4 regions of the Bradyrhizobium sp. NDS-1 genome follow, and region 3 is predicted to be linked to each of the others. Evidence: predicted binding sites of a transcription regulator. Region 3 holds the regulator's gene; each other region holds the start of a gene.
The links. The regulator LexA, encoded in region 3, represses DNA repair genes until DNA is damaged. The targets are predictions, from matches to a motif close to TGTTCNNNNTGTGTTCNG.

Region 1 (5,190 bases), 110 kb from region 3:
GAACTATCACTTCAATTGGGGCGGGATGGGCACCACCAGGTACTGATATCTCTCTGAAATCATTGAATCGAAGGCCGGCCTCGCGCCGGCCTTTTTCGTTTGGCGGCAAAGCAAATGAGTCAACTACGCTTACGTTTTGGGCGCCGTGTGGCTTTTTGGAGACACAACTTGCGGCTTTGCTGGTGTAAGTACGGCGTTAGTTGGACACGACGTCCGCTGCCCTTTCGATCGCGGAAGGCAACAATAGAAACTGGGACTGGGATTAAGTTGAAAATGAAAAAGGTTTTGTTGGCTTCGGCCTGTTTGTTCGCTCTGGCGGCCCCCGCTTCGGCTGCTGATCTCGCAGCCCGCCCCTACACCAAGGCTCCGGTCGCTCCGCTGGCTTCGGTCTACAACTGGACCGGCTTCTACCTCGGTATCGTCGGTGGCGGCGCCTGGGAAGACAGCTCCGGCGACCCGAAGATGAAGGGTGGCTTCGTCGGCGGCACCGCCGGCTACAACTGGCAGACCGGCAACGTCGTGTTCGGCCTCGAGGCTGATGCTGCCTGGGCTGACGTCAGCGCGTCCGCCACCGGTCCGATCCTCGTCCCCGGCTTCGGTGTTGCCACGGCGACTCTGAGCTCGAAGACGGATGCGATGGGCACCGTTCGCGGCCGCATCGGCTGGGCCGTCAACAACGTCCTGTTCTACGGCACGGGTGGTTACGCCTGGATCGACAACAAGCTGAGCGCCAGCGCTCTCGGCGTGACCATCTCCGACAGCAAGTTCCACTCCGGCTGGACCGTCGGTGCAGGCGTCGAGGCGTACTTCGCTCCGAACTGGACCGTCAAGGGCGAGTACCTCTACCGCAGCCTCGGCGGCGAGACCTACTTCTCGGGCACCCTGCCCACCGGCACGCTCGACTTCCACACCGTGCAGGTCGGCGTGAACTATCACTTCGGCGCCCCGGTGGTTGCGAAGTACTAAGCTTCACTCCAACGCTTCGCGTTACGAAAGGCCGGCCTTGTGCCGGCCTTTTTGTTTGTGCGCGGCAACCCGCTTCGTGCTGGCGTTTTTGGCGAGATGTGGCGCGCCGGTGACACAACCTTCGGCTTCAATGGTGTAAGCAATAGCATCGGTCGGATCATAGGGGGCCGCTGTCTTCCGCTTTCCGGAAGGCAAGAACGAAACGAAACTGGGGAATCGATATAAAGAAGCTTTTGCTGGCTTCGGCCGGCTTGTTCGCACTCAGCGCGTTGGCGCCGGCCTCAGCGGCCGATCTGGCGGCCCGCCCCTACACCAAGGCTCCGGTCGCGCCGGTCGCGATGTACAACTGGAGCGGTTTCTACATCGGCGTCAACGGCGGTGGCGCCTCGAGCCGCAACTGCTGGGATCTCAACGCTGTCCTCGGCGCGGCAATTCCGGTTGTCTCCGAAGGCTGTCACAACGCCACGGGCGGCGTCGTCGGTGGTCAGGTCGGCTATCGCTGGCAGTCGACCAACTGGGTCTTCGGCCTCGAAGCTCAAGGCGACTGGGCCAATCTCAAGGGATCGAACGCGAGCGCCCCCCTCGCCTTCGCGCCGATCGTCAATCAGACCCGAATCGATGCGATCGGCCTTTTCACCGGCCAGGTCGGCTATGCCTGGAACAACGTGCTCTTGTACGTGAAGGGCGGCGCCGCGGTTACCCATGCCAAATACGATGGTCTTCTGGGCGGCGTCGTCTTCGACAGCGCGAGCGAGACGCGCTGGGGTGGCGCAGTCGGCACCGGCATCGAATTCGGTTTCGCCCCGAGCTGGTCTGTTGCCGTCGAATACAACCATCTGTTCATGGGCGGCCGCAACGTCGGGTTCACGGTCCTCGGCGTCAACGACCGTACCGACCGTATCAAGCAGGACGTCGACATGGGCACCGTCCGCCTCAACTACACCTTCGGCGGTCCCGTCGTCGCCCGGTACTGAAATCCCGATCGACCGACGTCACCACGTCACGAAAGGCCGGCCTCGCGCCGGCCTTTTTGTTTCGGCGGGTCTACGTTCCCAGCCCCGCTGCTGCCAGATGCCGCCAGCGCCCCAACAATCCGTTGACGATTCGCAACTCCCTCTGGAAATCCGAGCGCGTTCTTCCTACGTTCGCTGACAACCCCATCGGCGCCGATCCCGGTTCCGGGCGAAGCGCGCCTCTTTTGCTGGCGCGGTCGCGCACCCATGGGATTCCTTGAGGGCAACTCGGATGGATGAAGTGATCAAGGCGAAGCGCCAACAGCAGAACGCGGGGGCACACCTGCGCGCAATTACGATCCGCGGCGCGCGCGAGCACAACCTCAAGAACATCGACGTCGAGATTCCCCGCGACAAGCTGGTGGTGTTCACGGGCCTGTCGGGCTCCGGAAAATCCTCGCTCGCCTTCGACACGATCTACGCCGAGGGCCAGCGCCGCTACGTCGAATCGCTGTCGGCCTATGCGCGCCAGTTTCTGGAGATGATGCAGAAGCCTGATGTCGACCAGATCGACGGCCTGTCGCCGGCGATCTCGATCGAGCAGAAGACGACCTCGAAGAACCCGCGCTCCACCGTCGGCACCGTCACCGAGATCTACGACTACATGCGCCTGCTCTGGGCGCGCGTCGGCGTGCCCTATTCGCCGGCCACGGGCCTGCCGATCGAGAGCCAGACCGTCTCGCAGATGGTCGACCGCGTGCTGGCCCTCCCCGAGGGGACGCGCCTCTACCTGCTCGCGCCCGTCGTGCGCGGCCGCAAGGGCGAGTACCGCAAGGAGCTCGCCGAATGGCTCAAGAAGGGTTTTCAGCGCGTCAAGATCGACGGCACCTTTCATGAGCTCGCGGAAGCCCCGGCGCTGGACAAGAAGTTCCCGCACGACATCGACGTCGTGGTCGACCGCATCGTGGTGCGCGCCGACATCGGTCAGCGCCTCGCCGAGAGTTTCGAGACCGCGCTGAAGCTCGCCGAAGGCCTCGCCGTCGTCGAATTCGCCGACGCGCCGGCGGGCGCTGCGCCTGCGGAGGAAAAGGAAAAGAAGAAGACCGCAAAAATCCACGACAAGAGCGGACCCGAGCGCATGCTGTTCTCGGAAAAGTTCGCCTGCCCGGTCTCCGGCTTCACCATCCCCGAGGTCGAGCCGCGCCTGTTCTCGTTCAACAACCCCTACGGCGCCTGCCCCGCCTGCGGCGGCCTCGGCGTCGAGCAGCATGTCGACGAGGACCTCGTCATCCCCGACAAGGAGCTCGCCATCGGCAAGGGCGCGATCGCGCCGTGGGCCAAATCGTCCTCGCCCTATTACGTGCAGACGCTGACGGCGCTCGGCAAGCACTACAAATTCACGCTGACCACCAAGTGGAAGGACCTGCCTAAGAAGACGCAGAACGCCATCCTCCATGGCTCCGGCGAGGACGAGATCAAGTTCTCCTACGAAGACGGGGTGCGTTCCTACGACACCAAGAAGCCGTTCGAGGGCGTCATCACCAACATCAACCGCCGCTACCGCGAAACCGAAAGCGAGTGGGCGCGCGAGGAGCTGGCAAAGTATTTCCACGACGTGCCCTGCGAAGGCTGCAAGGGCTTCCGGCTCAAGCCCGAGGCGCTCTGCGTCAAGATCGGCGGCAAGCATATCGGCGAGATCTCGGAGCTGTCGGTCAGGAAGGCCGGCGAATGGTTCGAGACCGTGCCCGGTGCGCTCAACGCGCAGCAGAACGAGATTGCCGGACGTATCCTGAAAGAGATCCGTGAGCGCCTCACCTTCCTGCTCGACGTCGGCCTCAACTACCTGACGCTGTCCCGCTCCTCCGGCACGCTGTCCGGCGGCGAGAGCCAGCGCATTCGTCTGGCCTCGCAGATCGGCTCCGGGCTCACAGGCGTGCTCTACGTGCTGGACGAGCCCTCGATCGGCCTGCACCAGCGCGACAATGCACGCCTGCTCGATACCCTCAAGCGGCTGCGCGACCTCGGCAACACCGTGATCGTGGTCGAGCATGACGAGGACGCCATCCTCCTGGCCGACCACGTGCTCGACATCGGCCCCGGCGCCGGCATGCATGGCGGCAACATCATCGCCGAAGGCACGCCCGCCGAGATCATGCGCAACCCGAAATCGCTGACCGGCAAGTACCTGACCGGCGAGCTCGAGGTCGAGGTGCCGGAGCGGCGCCCGCCGAACCATCGCCGCACCATCAAGGTGGTGAACGCGCGCGGCAATAACCTCAAGAACGTCACGGCCGAAATTCCGCTGGGCCTGTTCACGGCGGTCACCGGCGTCTCCGGCGGCGGCAAGTCGACGCTCCTCATCGACACGCTCTACCGCGCCATCGCCCGCAAGCTGAACAATGCCAGCGAAGGCGCTGCCCCGCACGACCGCATCGAGGGCCTCGAGCACATCGACAAGATCATCGACATTGACCAGTCGCCGATCGGCCGCACCCCGCGCTCGAACCCGGCGACCTACACCGGCGCCTTCACGCCGATCCGCGAATGGTTCGCCGGCCTGCCCGAGGCGAAAGCGCGCGGCTACGAGCCCGGCCGCTTCTCCTTCAACGTCAAGGGCGGCCGCTGCGAGGCCTGCCAGGGCGACGGCGTCATCAAGATCGAGATGCATTTCCTTCCCGACGTCTACGTGACCTGCGACGTCTGCAAGGGCAAGCGCTACAACCGCGAGACGCTGGAGGTGCTGTTCAAGGGCAAGAGCATCGCCGACGTGCTCGACATGACCGTCGAGGAGGCCGCCGAGTTCTTCAAGGCCGTGCCGCGCGTCCGCGAGACGTTCCAGACGCTCCACCGCGTCGGCCTCGACTACATCCACGTCGGCCAGCAGGCCACCACGCTCTCGGGCGGCGAAGCCCAGCGCGTCAAGCTCGCGAAGGAATTATCGAAGCGCGCCACCGGCCGCACCCTCTACATCCTGGACGAGCCGACCACCGGCCTGCACTTCCACGACGTCAAGAAGCTGCTCGAGGTGCTGCACGAGCTGGTCGCGCAGGGCAACACGGTCGTCGTCATCGAGCACAATCTCGAAGTCATCAAGACCGCCGACTGGGTCATCGACCTCGGCCCCGAAGGCGGCGACGGCGGCGGCGAGATCGTTGCCTGGGGCCCGCCCGAGGACATCGCCAAGGCGCCGCGGAGCTACACGGGCAAATTCCTGGAGCCGGTGCTGAAGAAGGCGCGGAAGCCGAAGCGAAGGAGCACGAGCGAGGCAGCG
Region 2 (5,190 bases), 420 kb from region 3:
AGCGGATGCGTTTGAGCGGCGGCCGCCCGCCCCAATATTCGTCGTGAGCTTCCAGCGTCAGCGACACGTCGGGCTTGAGCTCGACCACCTTGTAGGGACCGGTGGTGATCGGCTTGCGCGCCCAGTCGAGATAGCTTGCGGATTCCTCCCAGGCGCGGCGGTTCATGATGTCGGAGCCGTAGCGCATCAGGCGGCCCTCGATCGTGACGTCGGGCGTCGCGTTGTAGAAGCGCACCGTGTACTTGTCGACGGCGTCGACGCGGACGAGGTCGGGCCAGATGCGGCGAGCGACCGCGGGGACATCAGGCGGCAATTCCTTGCCCGGACGCGGCGTCGGGATCTTCTCGAACGCCTGGATGGTCGAGCGGCTCTTAGCCTCGGTCTCGCCGAACATGCGCTGGCGGCTGAAGGTGAAGACGACGTCCTCGGCCGTGAGCTCGTCGCCATTGTGGAATTTGACGCCCTGCCGCAGCTTCAGCTCGACGGTCTGATCGTCGATGCGGCGCCATTCGGTGGCGAGACCCGGCACGGCCTCGAGATTGCCGCGCCAGTTCTTGGAGATCAGACCTTCCCAGATCGAGGAGAAGAACACGCGCTCGCCGACATTGGACTGCTCGCGCAGCACGTCGAGCACGTTGGCATTCGTCACCTTCTGCACGGCGATCGTCACCGACGGACGGTTGTCGCTCTGCCCGATCGCAAAGCGCGGCAGCAGCAATGTGCCCGCGGCAGCGCCGCCGGATTTCAGGATGGTGCGACGGGTAAATCTGCTCATGATGGGGACCCCTGCCCTTTGTGGTGTCGTTTATTCGGCGAGTCCGAGCGCGGCGAGATGGGCGGCGCCGGCGCGGACGTCGTCGTGGTTGCGGAGTTCGAGGATTAGCCGCGGGTTGGAATTCAGCCGTCCCAGTGCGCGGAACACGACAACCCACGGGATGTTGCCTTCGCCCGGCGCCCAGTGTCGGTCGGCGAAGCCGTCGGTGTCCTGCAGATGGACGTGTGTCAGCATGTCACCCGCGGTCTCGACGTAATAGTCGACCGGCGGTGCGCCGGTGGAGATGTGGGCATAGTTGGCGTGCCCGGTGTCGAGCGAGACGCGGACCCTGCTGCTTTCGAGCGCCTTGGCGAGGCGCACCCGGTCGCGCGGATCCTTGTCCTCGATGTTCTCGATCACGATCTCGCAGCCGATGGTCTCCGCGCGCGCGATCACCTCGGCGAGCGTCGCCTTGACGCGCTCGACGATATTGGCGCGGTTGTCGGGATAGAGATCGAGATTGTTGTGGTCCCAGGTCGTGAACGGCGAATGGATCACCATCTGTGTCGCGCCGAGGAACTCGGCGGCCTCGAGGCCCTGAAGCAGGCGCTTGGTCACCGCCTGGCGGATCATGGGATCGTGGCTGTCGATCTTGAAGCCCCAGAACGGGCCGTGGATGCCGAGCCGACCCGTATGGCCCGAGAGCATCTGCTTGATCTCGCCGGCCGTGCTGCGCCAATCGCTATCGAGAAGATCCGCGCGGAAGAAATCCTGGATTTCGAGATCGCGCTGCCTTTCGAGAAGCCAATCGCGATGCGCGGGGATCGATTTGATGGACAACGCGGCGCCCAGCACCGGTTTCGACATGGCTTGCTCCTTCGCCGTCGGCAATGACGGGAGCAGCGCTAGACCAGTTCAATGACAGGCCGGTGAAATGGAGATCCGGCGGCGCGGAGGAGATGTGGACATCCTGTCGATCGCGTGCCGCGGATCAAGCAACAGCGACTGGACCACCGATGCCGAACGGGCACATTGCAAGCGGTATCTGTGTCCGTAGTGATCCGGAATGGAATCCTATCGTGATGTCGCGTACATCGCGGGACGTCGATCGGCGGCCACTTCCACGGGCATCACCCTCTGATCGCGCAACATGGGGTTGGGGGACCACATGGGGCGGGGGATTGAAGGCTGGGGCAAGGTGACGAGGTCCGGACTCCTAGGCACTCCGGACCTCGAAACTTTTTGATGGAACGAAGCAACGCGCCGTCCGGTCGCTCTTCGGCGACGTCCTCGAGCGCGGTCAACAAGGACGACGGCTCCCTCTCGTCGCCGAACCATCGCCTGCTCACCACGTGCTTCCGCCGAGCACCCTGCTCCTGGCCCCGCGCGGCTGTGCCGCCTTCAGCGCGTCACGCTGCGCGCAAAGACCTTCGACCTTCGCCTCCATCCGCGACAGCAGCGCTTCGGCCGAGGCCGTTCCGAGACCCGCCCGCTGGAGCTGGAGGATCTCTTTCCTCTGCCTGCCCATCTGGACGCGCATCCGTTCGATCTCCCTCCTGACAGTTTCCAGGTCCGGCATGTTCCGCCTCGCGATTTTGAATACAGCACCAAGAGAACAAAAACGGAACGAAGGGTCGAGTCCGACGTTGGACGAACAGAACAAGGGGAGACAGCGATGGCCGACAACACCCGGAAGGACCCGAAAGACTGGGTTTCCGGCGACGATCCGATGACGGGAGCCCAGGAATCCTATCTCAAGACCCTCGCCGAGCAGGCGCACGTGAGCCCGCCGGAGGACGAGTTGACCAAGGCCGAGGCCTCCGAGCTGATCGACAAGATGCGGCAAAAGGCCGGGCTGGAGGACTGACCCGCATGATTGCGGCGCCCGGCCGCCATGTGTATGCAAACGAAATTGGGAATCGAAAATGCCTTATTTCGTTTGCGCCCGCGACGGAGCGGGCCAGATCATCTTGAAGCGAGACACCAGGGAAGCGGCCGAGAAGAAAGCCGCCGAGCTCCGCGACCTCGGCTATTTCGAAGTCGAGGTCATCGCGAAGGGCGAAGAGAAGGCGGCGTGAGGGATCATGCTTCCCTCAGCACCTTGATGACGCTGAGAATGACGAAAGCACCCAGACCGTAGGTCAGCGCATTCACGACCCAGGAAATGGCGATGCCGAGGAGGGTGGATCCTCCGACCGCTCCCCAGAAAAAATACGCTGCGGTGATGCCCGGCCACTCCAACCAAAGAAGCGCGAAGTCGGTCAGCGGCTCCAGGACGAGGAGCACCGTCGAGACGAGCGCCCCGACGGCCAACGCGATGACGAGGTGTGTCCTCAGCCAGGGCATCAAAGACCCAGCAGGTCAGCGATAACAGGAATGAGGAAGAAAGCGGCAATCCCGAGCAGCCCGCCCACGACAAAGCGTGCCGCGCGGCCGTGAATCTTTGTATCGAGCCACGCACACGTGGCGACCACAACCTGCCTCAGCCAGTTGCCCACGAGGGTTCTGACGAGATCGAACAGGAGTTCTGCAACGAGTGCGGCCATGCCGTTTGGTCGGCGCGACCTCTGGCGGGGTTCAAGTGCGGAGGCAATGACGAGAGCGGTTGAAAGCCTGCGCCGCTGGACTGCACCTCCCGAATACCACAAGATAGTTTCAGTGTCGGTGAGCAGATCGGCCGGCAGCCAGCGTGAGTTAAGTGCCGCAAAAAAATTCAGAAGGCGCAGGGAGGAACGATGCAGCGAAAAAGAAACGTGGCGCTTGATGATGCGATGGCTGGCCTGGGTCTCATAGCGGCCATCACGGTCATTGCGATCTCGCCGGCAAGCGCCGACAATTCGGCCAACATACCGCCCGCGCTCAAATGCGCTGACCTGACCGGCTGGAAGATGCCGAGAACGACGGCAACGATCACCAAGGCCGAGATGGTGCCGGAGGCGGCGCCGGGGACCGTGCAGCCGTCGCCGCCGGCGCCGGCCACCGTATCGGTGGCGCTGCCGCCGAACTGCCGCGCGGATGGCGTGATCGATCAGCGCGTCGGCGTCGAGGGCAAGTCCTACGCGATCGGCTTTGCCGTTGCCCTGCCCGATCGCTGGAACGGCCGGTTCTTGTTTCAGGGCGGCGGCGGTTTGAACGGCTCGATCCGGCCGCCGCTGGGTTATCATGCGGCCGGCGAGGTGCCGGCGCTGGCGCGCGGCTTTGCCGTGGTCTCCACCGATAGCGGTCATCAGGGCGCGGTGTTCGATGCCTCGTTCCTGAAGGATCAGGAAGCCGCGCTCAACTTCGCCAATTCATCCGTCGGCAAGGTGACGATGGCCGCCAAGGCGATCGTCGCGCATTACTATGGCCAGCCCGCAAAGCGTTCCTATTTCACGGGGTGCTCGACCGGGGGACGCGAGGGCATGCTGGCGTCGGCGCGCTATCCCGAGCAATTCGACGGCATCGTCGCGGGCGCGCCTGCGATGCGCACCGGCAACTCCAATATCGGTCTCGCCTGGGCCAACGCTGCCTTCAGCCAGATCGCGCCGAAAGATCCCTCCGGGAAGCCGGAGCCCGCCAAGACGTTTTCCGCGGCCGAGCGAAACCTGATCACGAATGCGATCCTCGATGCCTGCGACGCCAAGGACGGCGTCAAGGATGGCCTGATCTTCGACGGCAAGGCCTGTCAATTCGATCCCGCGGTCCTCACTTGCAAGGGCGACAAGACGGATGACAAGACGGATTCTTGCCTTGCGCCGCCGCAGGTCGATGCCTTGAAGAAGGCTTTTGCCGGACCGAAGAATTCACGCGGCACGCAGGTCTACCCGCCGTTCCCGTGGGACAGCGGCGTGGCAGCCGAAGGCGTTGCCATTCCCGGCATCCTGACCACGGGCGCGCGCAGTCCGGTCGGACCGCCTGTCTGGGAAAACATCAACGTCGATCAACTCGAAGACCGGGTCAACGCGAGCGGGATGGATCGCCTCACCAACACCGCCTACTGGACCAATCTTTCGAGCTACTTCGGCCATGGCGGCAAGCTGCTGTTTTACCACGGTGTGAGCGATCCCTGGTTCTCGGCGAACGACACCGTGAACTATTACGAGCGCATGGCAGCGGATTCAGGCGGCATGGAATTGGTGCGGGAGAAATCGAGCCGGGCCTTCCTGGTGCCCGGCATGGGCCACTGCTCGAGCGGCGCAACGCTCGATCGTTTCGATCTCCTCACCGCGGTCGTGAACTGGGTGGAAGACGGCAAGGCGCCCGATGCGGTGGTCGCGACGGGACCAGCCTTTCCCGGCCGCACTCGGCCGCTTTGCGCCTATCCGCAACATGCGCACTACAAGGGGAAAGGCGATCCGGAGAGCGCGGAGAGTTTTGAGTGCAAGTAGCGGAGATCGGCAGCTCGTAGGATGGGTAGAGCGAAGCGAAACCCATCGGCCTTGTTGCGTGACGAAGCA
Region 3 (5,190 bases):
ATGCTGGCCGTGGTGCTCGTCCTTCTCGTGCTCGCCATGGCCATCCTCATCCCGGTCTGTCTCGCCTTCCGGATCATGCCGCGACGGACGTGAGCTGCGTCCTCCGCTGGGGCCACGCAGGCTAAATCACCCTGCGTGCTGCTTTGCCTCGCGCCCGCACTCGGATAGAACTCTCGCCGGCCATTTATCGATGTGCTCAGCAGGAGTTTAGCCCTTGGCTTTGATGCCCGTTTCTGACGCGCTTGCCGCGGTACTGGCGGGTGCGGAGCCGCTGGCTGAACAGATGGCTCCGCTCGACGATGCCTACCATCGCGTGCTCGCGCGCGACGTCGCGGCGCGGCGCACGCAGCCGCCGCAGGCGATGTCGGCGATGGACGGCTATGCCGTCCGCGCCGCCGATGCGGCAACGATCGATTCCCGGCTGACGGTCATCGGCGAGGTCGCGGCGGGCCGTCCTTTCGCAAGAACGGTCGGCGCCGGCGAAGCCGTACGGATCTTCACCGGCGGCGTCATTCCCGACGGCGCCGACGCCGTCGTGATCCAGGAGGACACCGTCGCGGACGACAGCTGCGTCACGATCAAGCAAGCCGCGATCGCCGGACGGCACATCCGCCCGGTAGGCGTCGACTTCCGTGAAGGCGACGTCCTCTTGCGCAAGGGAACCCGGCTGACGGAGCGCGATCTCGCGCTCGCCGCCGCCATGAACTACCCCCACCTCGCCGTCTGCCGCCGTCCGAAGGTCGCGATCCTCGCCACCGGCGACGAACTGGTGATGCCGGGCTCAACGCCCGGGCACGGCCAGATCGTCTATTCCAATGGCTACGCCCTGCACGCGCTCGCCCGCAGCGAGGGCGCCGAGACCATCGACCTCGGTGTTGCCGCAGATACGCTTGCAGCCACCTCCGCCGGCATCCGCCGCGCCCGCGAGACCGAAACCGATATCCTGGTCACGACGGGCGGCGCATCTGTCGGCGACCACGATCTGGTCCAGCAAGCGCTCCGGGACGAAGGCATCTCAATGGCGTTCTGGAAGATCGCGATTCGGCCCGGCAAGCCGATGATGCACGGACGGCTCGGCGCGATGCGCGTGATCGGCCTGCCCGGCAATCCGGTGTCCTCCTATGTGTGCGCCTTCCTGTTCATGGTGCCGCTGATTCGCGCGCTGTCGGGCCGTTCGGTGATTCATCATCGCCGCGAGCGGGCCGTACTGGGCCGCGATCTCGGCGCCAACGACCAGCGCGAGGATTATCTGCGCGCGCGCCTGGAGCTGCGCGACGACGGCGCGCTCGTCGCCGTTCCCGTTAGCCATCAGGACTCCTCTCTGCTTGCGAATCTTGCTGCAGCACAGGTACTTCTCGTGCGCCCGCCGTTCGCGCCGAAGGCCGAGGCGGGCAGCCCTTGCGAGGTGCTGCGCCTCCCCGTCTGAACTGCGCGGCCACACGCATTCCGCGAACTCGCCCCTGTTCACGGTAAATTAAGCAGTTGCGGAACATGTATCGAACATATAGTGTCCGTTCATGATTTGTTTCGAGCATGTAGCGGCTTATCGCTGAATTCATCGTCTCGGAATCGAACGGCATCAACCGGGGGACTTAGGTCGAGATGTTAACGCGCAAACAATACGAGCTTCTGCGGTTCATCAGTGAACGTTTGAAGGAAAGCGGCGTGCCGCCGTCCTTCGACGAGATGAAGGATGCGCTCGACCTGCGCTCGAAGTCGGGCATCCACCGCCTGATCACCGCGCTCGAGGAGCGCGGCTTCATCCGCCGCCTGCCCAACCGCGCTCGGGCCATCGAAGTCATCAAGCTGCCGGAGCTTCAGGCTGCGGCCGGCAACCGGCGCGGCTTCACGCCGAGCGTCATCGAGGGCAATCTCGGCAAGGTGCGCGCGAGCTCCAGCCCGCCCGTCGACGAGGGCGAGCGGCCCGTCGCAGTGCCCGTGATGGGCCGCATCGCGGCCGGCACGCCGATCGAGGCGTTGCAGACCCGCAGCCACACCATCAGCGTGCCGCCCGACATGCTCGGCTCCGGCGAGCACTACGCGCTCGAAGTGCGCGGCGATTCCATGGTCGAGGCCGGCATCCTCGACGGCGACATGGCGCTGATCCAGCGCAACGAGAGCGCCGATACCGGCGACATCGTGGTGGCGCTGATCGACGACGAGGAGGCCACGCTCAAGCGCTTCCGCCGCCGCGGCGCCTCGATCGCACTCGAGCCCGCCAATGCCGCTTATGAGGTGCGCATCCTGCCGCCGAACCGCGTGAAGATTCAGGGCAAGCTGATCGGGCTTTACCGGAAGTACTGAGAGCCCTCGGCGGTCATTCGATACCCATGATTCCGACTGGAGCGGATCTGATCCGCTCCTGCTGGACAATCTTCTGGTCTTGCGCAGATTGTCCGGCCCCTCTTCAGAGGCGACGCCTCGGCGTGTCGCCACAAGCCCCCATTGCTTCGCGGTCTCGAGTCCTCGAGCAGACATGACGCATCGGCGCCCGCGCGCCGCTGACGTTGGTCCTCGCCGAATGCATTGATGTGAGCTTTGTTCCTGTCGGATTCGAAAAGATAATTTGATCGCGTCCCGCAGACCAGCCGCAGATTTGCCTACAACCAAGCAGAGCGTTGCGTGCTTCCACTCTGATAGAGGCTTGCGCCTCCGAGGGAGGCGCGGGTTGCTATCTTCGAATGAGGAGCACCCGATGTGTGACTACAGCCTGCATGCCGTTGCATCGCGCCCCGCCGAAGTCGGCGAGACGATCGTGTCGACAACGTTCCGCGGCACCTCGACGCGTGGCTTTGCTTCTGCCGCCGATCCGACCGTGGCCGTCTGTCTGCTGCCCGGGACGGAGCTCGCCTTCGCCGACAACGTCCGCTACGACAATCGCTGGATCTGGACGCGCACCGTCAATTCGCGCGTCGGCAAGTTCGGCAAGATCGATCCGCACATTCCCGATCGCCACCACGACGCGATCGAATTCCCTGACGGTAAATACGTGCTTGTGACACAACTCGTCGAAGGCCAGCGTGCCACCGTGTTGCAATTGCCGGTGACCCAGCCCGTCGGCGAGCGCGAGCACAAGCCGCAGATCATCGACGACAGCCGGTCGCCGGTCACGCGCCTGCCGATCGGCTGACGCCACCTCGACTGACAACTGGATGCCGCCAGGATTGAAGTGCCATCGCCGGCAGACGCCGGCGAGATGGCATGGTTCGTGTTTTCACGAACATCGATCGGCCCGCCCGGCGCCGCACGAAGTTTGAGCCGTCCTGCCTGAATTTTGAACGTCCGCTCCGCAGCCAAATGACCGATGCTGTCGTGGTTTGAGGCGGCGGACACGCTCGATGAAGACCTTCATTCGCGTCGTTGAACTCTGGGTGCCCGACCGGACGCGCAGGCGTCTGGAATTCGGCGGCGGCCTCTACGGCGAAGGGCTGTCCGCGTTCAAGTCCGTGAGCGAGGACCTGCACTTCGGATATGACGAGGGACTTCCCGGCAAGGCCTGGGCCTCTGGCCATCCCGTCATCCTCACGACCTTCGCCAACTCCTATTTCAAACGGACCGAGCAGGCCGTCGCGGCCGGCCTCACCTGCGGCGTGGCGGTGCCGGTGTTCGCGGGCGAATTCCTGCAAGCCGTGATGGTGCTGTTCTGCGGGGACGACGAGGCGCATGTCGGCGCGATCGAACTCTGGCACAACGATCCCGATCGCTCCCACGAGATGGCGCTCGTCAACGGCTATTACGGCATGGCGGACATGTTCGAATTCAACTCCCGCCACACCAGGTTTCCGCGCGGCTTCGGCCTGCCCGGACGCACCTGGAAGGCGGGTCTGCCGCTGATCATCAAGGACCTGCACGACGCCAAGAGCTTCCTGCGCTGGGAGGACGCGGCCAAGATCGGGATCAATTTGGGGGTCGGCGTGCCCTACCGAACCGGCACCGAGACGTGGGTTCTGACATTGCTCTCCGCGCAGGCAACCCCGATTGCGCGACGCTTCGAGATCTGGGTCCCGAACGAGGCCCGCTCAGTGCTGGTCTTTCGCGCCGGCGATTGCAGCGCGCAGACCGACCTTGCCGCGCTCTACGCGGGTAGATCCATCGGCAGGGGCGAAGGCAGCATCGGCGGCGCATGGGCCACCGGCATGCCGGCGCTCGACGACGATCTCACCCATGACAGCTCGATCGCCGGCTCCGAGGCCCGCGTAGCCGGGCTGAGCCGGATGGTGGCCCTGCCGGTCATCGACAACGCAAGGCTGGAAGCCGTGCTGGCCTGGTATCTGTAAATCGCAATCAATCGTCGGCCTGCAAGTCAGCCTCCGACGGCGTAGCGTCCCGGTTGCGGAGCGCCACCTTCGGCGCAAGGCTGCCGTCGAAATCACCTTCGCCGGCACCGGCGGGCAACCACGGGCGGTTCGTGCCTCTCGCCCTCACCGCCTGCACGGAAAAACCCTCGCCACGCTGCGTCAGGGCCAGCGCACCCTGGCGAGCGAGCCGCTGCCGATCGACCACCATTGCCGCGCAATCGGGCGGCGCGGGCCGCGACGCCACCACCAGTGCAGCCCGGCTGCAATCGTCCGCCAGCGCGTCGATGCGCGAGGCCAGCGCGACCAGCCGCCCGTCGGCGAGCGGCGTCACGCAGCCGGACTCGTCGCACGACACGCCCTCGGCCAGCGCGCTGCTGCCGGCATCGCGCGGATCAGCGTCGGCCGCCAGCCACTCCTTCAGCAGGAAATTGTCCTTGCCCGTCCTGATCAGGTGCAACCGCCCGTCCCCGCCGCGCACCGCGACGCTCGCGCCATCCCCTGCAATCAGGATATCGGGCTGCCGCACCGACAGGCCCCAGGCGATGGAGGCCAGCAGCACCACGGCACCGCACCAGCGCAGGGGCGTCCGCAGCAGACCCATCACGATGATGCCGAGGCTTGCTGCAATCAGTGGCGCGATGCCAAAGGCTGGAATGCGGCCGACCGCGCCCGGCAAGGCCGCCACCCAGCGCGAGACCGCAACCATCCAGTCGATGCCAATCCCCATCAGCCACCAGAACGCGCCGTCGAGCCCGAAGGGCGCCGCGAGCAATCCCAACAGGCCTGCCGGCATCACCAGTGCGGAGACCACCGGCATCGCACCGAGATTGGCGAGCACGCCGTAGGGCGTGACGCGATGGAAGTGGAAGGCGGCATAGGGCGTGGTCGCAAG
Region 4 (5,190 bases), 2.7 Mb from region 3:
GCAGCGCAGCGCAGCCTACGCCTCGAATTCGGAGATCTTCCTGTTCTGGATGGTCGGCACGTCCTCGATCCTGCTGATCGTCGCCGTGCTGTTCCTGCGCAACCAGATCAAGCCGATCCTGCGGCTTGCGGACGCCGCCGAGAGTTTCGGCAAGGGCCGTGAGGCGCCGAACTTCCGCCCACGAGGCGCGCGCGAGGTGCGGCGCGCTTCGGTCGCCTTCCTCGAGATGAAGTCGCGCATCGAGCGCACCATGGAGCAGCGCACCGCGATGCTCGCCGGCGTCAGCCACGATCTGCGCACCATCCTGACCCGCTTCAAGCTCGAGCTGGCGCTGATCGGCGACAGCCCGGAGCTGGAGGGGATGCGCAAGGACGTCGACGAGATGTCGATGATGCTGGAGGACTACCTTGCGTTTGCGCGCGGCGATTCCGGCGAGCAGTCGCAGCCGACCGACATGGCGCAGGCACTGGAGGAATTGCGCGGCGACGCCGAACGCCACGGTCATACCGCGACCGTTGCCTTCCACGGCCTGCCCGTCGTGACAGTGAAGCCGGCCTCGTTCAAGCGCTGCCTTGCCAACCTCGTCACCAACGCGGCGCGCTACGGCAAGAGCATCGCCATCGCCGGTCAGCGCGATCACCGTTATTTGACCGTCACGGTGGACGATGACGGGCCGGGCATTCCCGCGCATTTGCGCGAAGAGGTGTTCAAGCCGTTCCTGCGGCTCGACAACGCCCGCAACCAGGACGAAGGCGGCACGGGCCTCGGCCTCGCCATCGCCCGCGACATCGCCCGCTCGCATGGCGGCGACATCACCCTTGGCGACAGTCCGATGGGGGGGCTAAGGGCGAGTGTGAGGATCCCGGTGTAGCAGAATCTGCTGCAACAAACTCGACGCTCGTCCTTTCTCTCCTTGGGAGGAGAAGGAACCTACTTCGGCAGCAGTGCCTTCAGCTTGTCCATATCGCGCACGTTCATCTTGAAGCCGCCGGGCATCACGATGTCGCCGGGCTTCTGATCCGGCTTGCAGGCCCCTAGCCATTTGGCTTGCAGCGTCATGGTGCTGTCGCGGCCGGCCGTACCTGCGATACCGCCCTTTGCGTGCGAGGAGGTCTTCACCGTGTAGGCCGAGTTGAAATCGCCCGTGATCTCGGCATGCGAGGTCGTGTTGACCCCAGCGACATTGCACTCGGAATCGCTGACATAGCCGGTCGCGGTCTTCTTGATCTCCTGCTTGGCGCAAACCTGCTTGGCCATCGGCGAGACGTTGTTGCTCATCTCCTTGTCGACTGTCTCGTCGGTGCAGTGCTGCATGGTCATCTCGGGCACCGGCGAGCCTGATGTGACCAGCTTCATTTCCCAAAGGCCGGCCTTGCGCACCGGCAAATCGTCGGCGCTGGCGCCGGCTGCCGAGAACGCAAGACAAGCGACCGAGCCGAGCAAAGCGAGTTTGCGCGTCATGGGGGAGACTCCCGGCTGAGAGATTGCGGCGTTACGAAGCGCTTCAGTACAGCGTGCGGATCGGCTGGGCGGCGGCGCCATAGGGCACCCAGCGGCAGGAGAAGGAAATGTAACCGCCCTCATAGGCCTGCACGCCGAGGAATTTGACGACCTTGCCGTAGCGCGCACAATGATCGACCGCGACCTGTCGCGCATCGACCTGGGTTGCCATGGAATAAGCGACGATGCCGCCGGTGTCGTTGCCCTTGAACGCCGGCACGTAGTCGGCACGCGCCGACTGGCTCGCCGTCAGGCCCGAGACAACCAGGCTGGCGAGAAGACCCGCGGCCGCAATGATTCGCATTACCGTCACTCCAATTGGCTAGCGCCAGTCTACGGTGCCGGGATCGCCGTGAAAAGAACTGAAGGCCCGTCAGCGGGGGCGTTGCAGTCAACTCCTGGCGAAGTGTTGCCGCGCTGCACTTGACCTCCCCCGGCCTTCGCGGCACCGTCCAACCTTCGCAAGACCTTAGCTGTCTGGATTGACCATGCGCGCCCCCTCCCTGAAATCGCTCCGCTTTGCCGCTTTGCTCGGCCTCCTGTTCGGAGCGCTGTCGCTCGGCGAGGCCAGGGCCGCCAATCCGCTGGAGTTGAATTTCTGGCTGAGCGGCCCTCGCTATGACGGTGCCGTTGCCGATTGCGACTGGGCTCTCCCGCGGATCGCGAACGAGTTCGCCGAAAAGGAATCCACATTCTGGAATTCCTCGTTGAAGATCACCGGCTTCGCGGCCGTTCGCGAAACCGCATTCCGGCCCTGGCAGTCCGACAACATCCCGCGCCGCTACTGCACCGGCGAAGCCATGCTCACCGACGGCAAGATGCGCAAGGTGCACTTCTCGATCATCGAGGATGGCGGCTTCGCCGCTTACGGCAATGGCGTCGAGTGGTGCGTGGTCGGCGTGGACCGCAATTGGGCCTACAATCCGGCCTGCCGAGCCGCCAAGCCTTAGTTCGAGAGGCCCTAGCTTGAAGAGCCCTGATTCGGGCCCTTTGCGGCGTCAGCAGTAGCCGCACGAAATTTGTTCTTGAAATGTTCTTATCGCCTGCTAGGCTTCCGCACACAGTCTAGTTGAGGGGCGTTGCCATGTTTCATTCCAGATTGCATTCGTTCTCCCGCTTGGTGATCTCACTGGCCCTTTCCCTGATCCTTGCCGCGGGCCTGGCCTCGTTCTCCGGTGACGCAAAGGCCCAGGACAAACGGCAGAACGCGCCGGGCGAATTCGACTTCTATGTGCTGGCCCTGTCGTGGTCGCCCTCGTTCTGTGAGGAGGCGGCCGAGCGTGGCGGCCGGTCGCAGATCCAGTGCGGCGGACGGCCCTACGCCTTCGTGGTGCATGGGCTGTGGCCGCAATACGAGAATGGCTTTCCGGAATATTGCCAGCGGCCCGCGCCGCGACTGAACCGCAACATCGTCTCCTCGATGCTCGATTTGATGCCGGCCCCGGGCCTGATCTTCAACGAATGGGACAAGCACGGCACCTGCTCCGGCCTCGAGGGCCGCAGCTATTTCGAGACGATCCGCAAGGCGCGCGCCGCGATCAAGATCCCGGCCGAATATCTCGATCTGTCGCAGGCCAGGACCGTGGCGCCGGCGGAGGTCGAGGAGGCCTTCATCAAGGCCAATCCCGGGCTGAGCAGCGCCGCGGTCTCGGTCACCTGCAACCGGACCAGGCTCTCCGAGGTCCGCATCTGCCTCAACAAGGACCTGCAATTCCGCGCCTGCGACGAGATCGAACGCCGCGCCTGCCGCCGCGATCAGGTCACCATGCCGCCGATCAGGGGTGGATAGGCCGAGGTCTCCTGCCCCGGATGCGGTCCAATGCGCGGCGAACGCGGCATAGTGCACTGCTGATCCGGGGGCCATCACGCAAGAAGAAAAAGCTGTATCCCGGCTCGGCGGCGCAGCGTCACACGCTGCACCGCGTCCGGGACACGTGATTGTGCCTCTTTGCTCAAGCCATCACGTGGCGTAGTGCTCTTCCCATGAATTACCGTCACGCCTTCCACGCCGGCAGCTTCGCCGATGTCATCAAGCACATCGTGCTGGCGCGCATCATCACCTATCTGCAGGACAAGCCGGGGGCGTTCCGCGTCATCGACACCCATGCCGGGGCCGGTCTCTACGATCTCGACAGCGACGAGGCGCGCAGGAGCGGCGAATGGCTGACCGGCATCGCGCGGCTGTTGCAGGCCCGCCTGTCGAACGAGAGCGCGGCGCTGGCCAAGCCCTATCTCGACATCGTCCGCGCCTTCAATCCGAAGGGTGAGCTCAAGGCCTATCCGGGCTCCCCCTTGATCGCGCGCGGTCTGCTCAGGCCGCAGGACCGGCTCGTCGCCTGCGAGCTCGAGCCGAAGGCGCGAAAAGCGCTGATCGGCGTGCTGCGCCGGGACGAACAGGCCCGCGTGGTCGACCTCGACGGCTGGGTGGCGCTGCCGGCCTTCGTGCCGCCAAAGGAGCGGCGCGGCGTCGTGCTGATTGATCCGCCCTTCGAGGCAAAGGACGAGTTCGAGCGGCTGGGCGAAGCCTTCTCGACGGCCTTCGCGAAATGGCCGACCGGCATCTATGTCATTTGGTATCCGGCCAAGAACCGCCGTGCCACCGACATGCTGGCCGAAACGGTCGCGCGGCTCGCAGCTGCAGCAAAACCACCGGGAAAATGTCTGCGCCTCGAATTCAGTGTCGCGCCCCAGCTCGAAGGCGGGGCCCTCGCCTCGACCGGGCTCCTGATCGTCAATCCGCCCTACACGCTGCAGAGCGAGCTCAAGACGATCCTGCCCGAGCTGGAAATGCCGCTCGGCCAGGGCGGTGCTGCCAGATTCCGATTGGAGGTACCCAAGCCTTGAAGGCAAGCCGTAACACTCCGGCATTCTTGGGAAAAATATGCAGGAGCGGTAGTCAATCTGCAGAGAACCGTATTATGCTGTTTCCGTGACTGGCTTTACGTTCCGCTTCCGCGAATGGTTGCGGCGGAGTGAAGGCCTAAGAAAGATCCGGCCGGACCGCCAGCGGTCCGCCCAAGGATGGCCAGCTCTCCCGGGCTTCGTAACGCCCGGTCATGTCGTGACGTGAGTCTGCGTCGCGGCGGAGGAGCAATGAGGGGGAGTTTCCCGATGGCCATGACGGGAACGGTCAAGTTTTTCAACGGCGAACGCGGCTACGGTTTCATCAAGCCTGACGACGGCGGCCGCGACGTCTTCGTGCATATTACTGCTGTGGAGCGGGCCGGACTGAAGGACCTTGCGGAAGGGCAGCGTATTACTTTCGAAGTCGAACCGGACAAGAAGGGGAAGGGACCGAAGGCGGTCAACCTTGTCATCCTCTCCTAGCGGGCCTGACGAGCAACATTCGGCGCAACATTTCGCGCAAAAAAATCCCGGCCGCGAGCGGCCGGGAGTTGTTGTCCGGTATTTTCTTCTTCAGCTATCAGAAGCGATAGTTCACGCCAGCGCGCACGACGTTGGCGCTATAGCCGTTTGACACGCCCGTAATTGCGAACTGACTGGTCGACAGATCGATGTAGAGATATTCGAGCTTGGCGCTCCAGTTCGGAGCCAGGCCGACTTCCGCACCAGCACCGATGGTCCAGCCGGCGGTCGTGTGCGATTCAGACCAGCCGAAGGTCTGCGCGCGCAGCTCGCCGAAGGCGAGGCCGGCGGTGCCGTAGAACAGCACGTTGTTGAAGGCATAAC

Region 1: the regulator LexA is predicted to act here: its motif matches at 2,098-2,115, upstream of uvrA (excinuclease ABC subunit UvrA).
Region 2: the regulator LexA is predicted to act here: its motif matches at 2,366-2,383, upstream of RX330_RS20530 (DUF3072 domain-containing protein).
Region 4: the regulator LexA is predicted to act here: its motif matches at 2,521-2,538, upstream of RX330_RS05780 (ribonuclease T2).

What each region holds. Positions count from the first base shown of each region.
Region 1 is NZ_CP136628.1:4,029,592-4,034,781, reverse strand. It holds gene RX330_RS19035 (outer membrane protein) at 1-46, shown strand, start outside; gene RX330_RS19030 (outer membrane protein) at 274-966, shown strand; gene RX330_RS19025 (outer membrane protein) at 1,188-1,940, shown strand; gene uvrA (excinuclease ABC subunit UvrA) at 2,212-5,190, shown strand, end outside.
Region 2 is NZ_CP136628.1:4,341,941-4,347,130, forward strand. It holds gene RX330_RS20515 (ABC transporter substrate-binding protein) at 1-775, opposite strand, end outside; gene RX330_RS20520 (sugar phosphate isomerase/epimerase family protein) at 806-1,621, opposite strand; gene RX330_RS20525 (hypothetical protein) at 2,100-2,294, opposite strand; gene RX330_RS20530 (DUF3072 domain-containing protein) at 2,430-2,621, shown strand; gene RX330_RS20535 (hypothetical protein) at 2,680-2,832, shown strand; gene RX330_RS20540 (hypothetical protein) at 2,837-3,100, opposite strand; gene RX330_RS20545 (hypothetical protein) at 3,100-3,300, opposite strand; gene RX330_RS20550 (tannase/feruloyl esterase family alpha/beta hydrolase) at 3,679-5,121, shown strand.
Region 3 is NZ_CP136628.1:3,917,669-3,922,858, reverse strand. It holds gene glp (gephyrin-like molybdotransferase Glp) at 215-1,426, shown strand; gene lexA (transcriptional repressor LexA) at 1,603-2,304, shown strand; gene RX330_RS18485 (hypothetical protein) at 2,696-3,130, shown strand; gene RX330_RS18480 (GAF domain-containing protein) at 3,339-4,277, shown strand; gene RX330_RS18475 (ComEC/Rec2 family competence protein) at 4,285-5,190, opposite strand, start outside.
Region 4 is NZ_CP136628.1:1,226,781-1,231,970, reverse strand. It holds gene RX330_RS05800 (ATP-binding protein) at 1-871, shown strand, start outside; gene RX330_RS05795 (DUF3617 domain-containing protein) at 931-1,461, opposite strand; gene RX330_RS05790 (hypothetical protein) at 1,505-1,804, opposite strand; gene RX330_RS05785 (hypothetical protein) at 1,989-2,450, shown strand; gene RX330_RS05780 (ribonuclease T2) at 2,585-3,289, shown strand; gene RX330_RS05775 (23S rRNA (adenine(2030)-N(6))-methyltransferase RlmJ) at 3,484-4,344, shown strand; gene RX330_RS05770 (cold-shock protein) at 4,612-4,827, shown strand; gene RX330_RS05765 (outer membrane protein) at 4,925-5,190, opposite strand, start outside.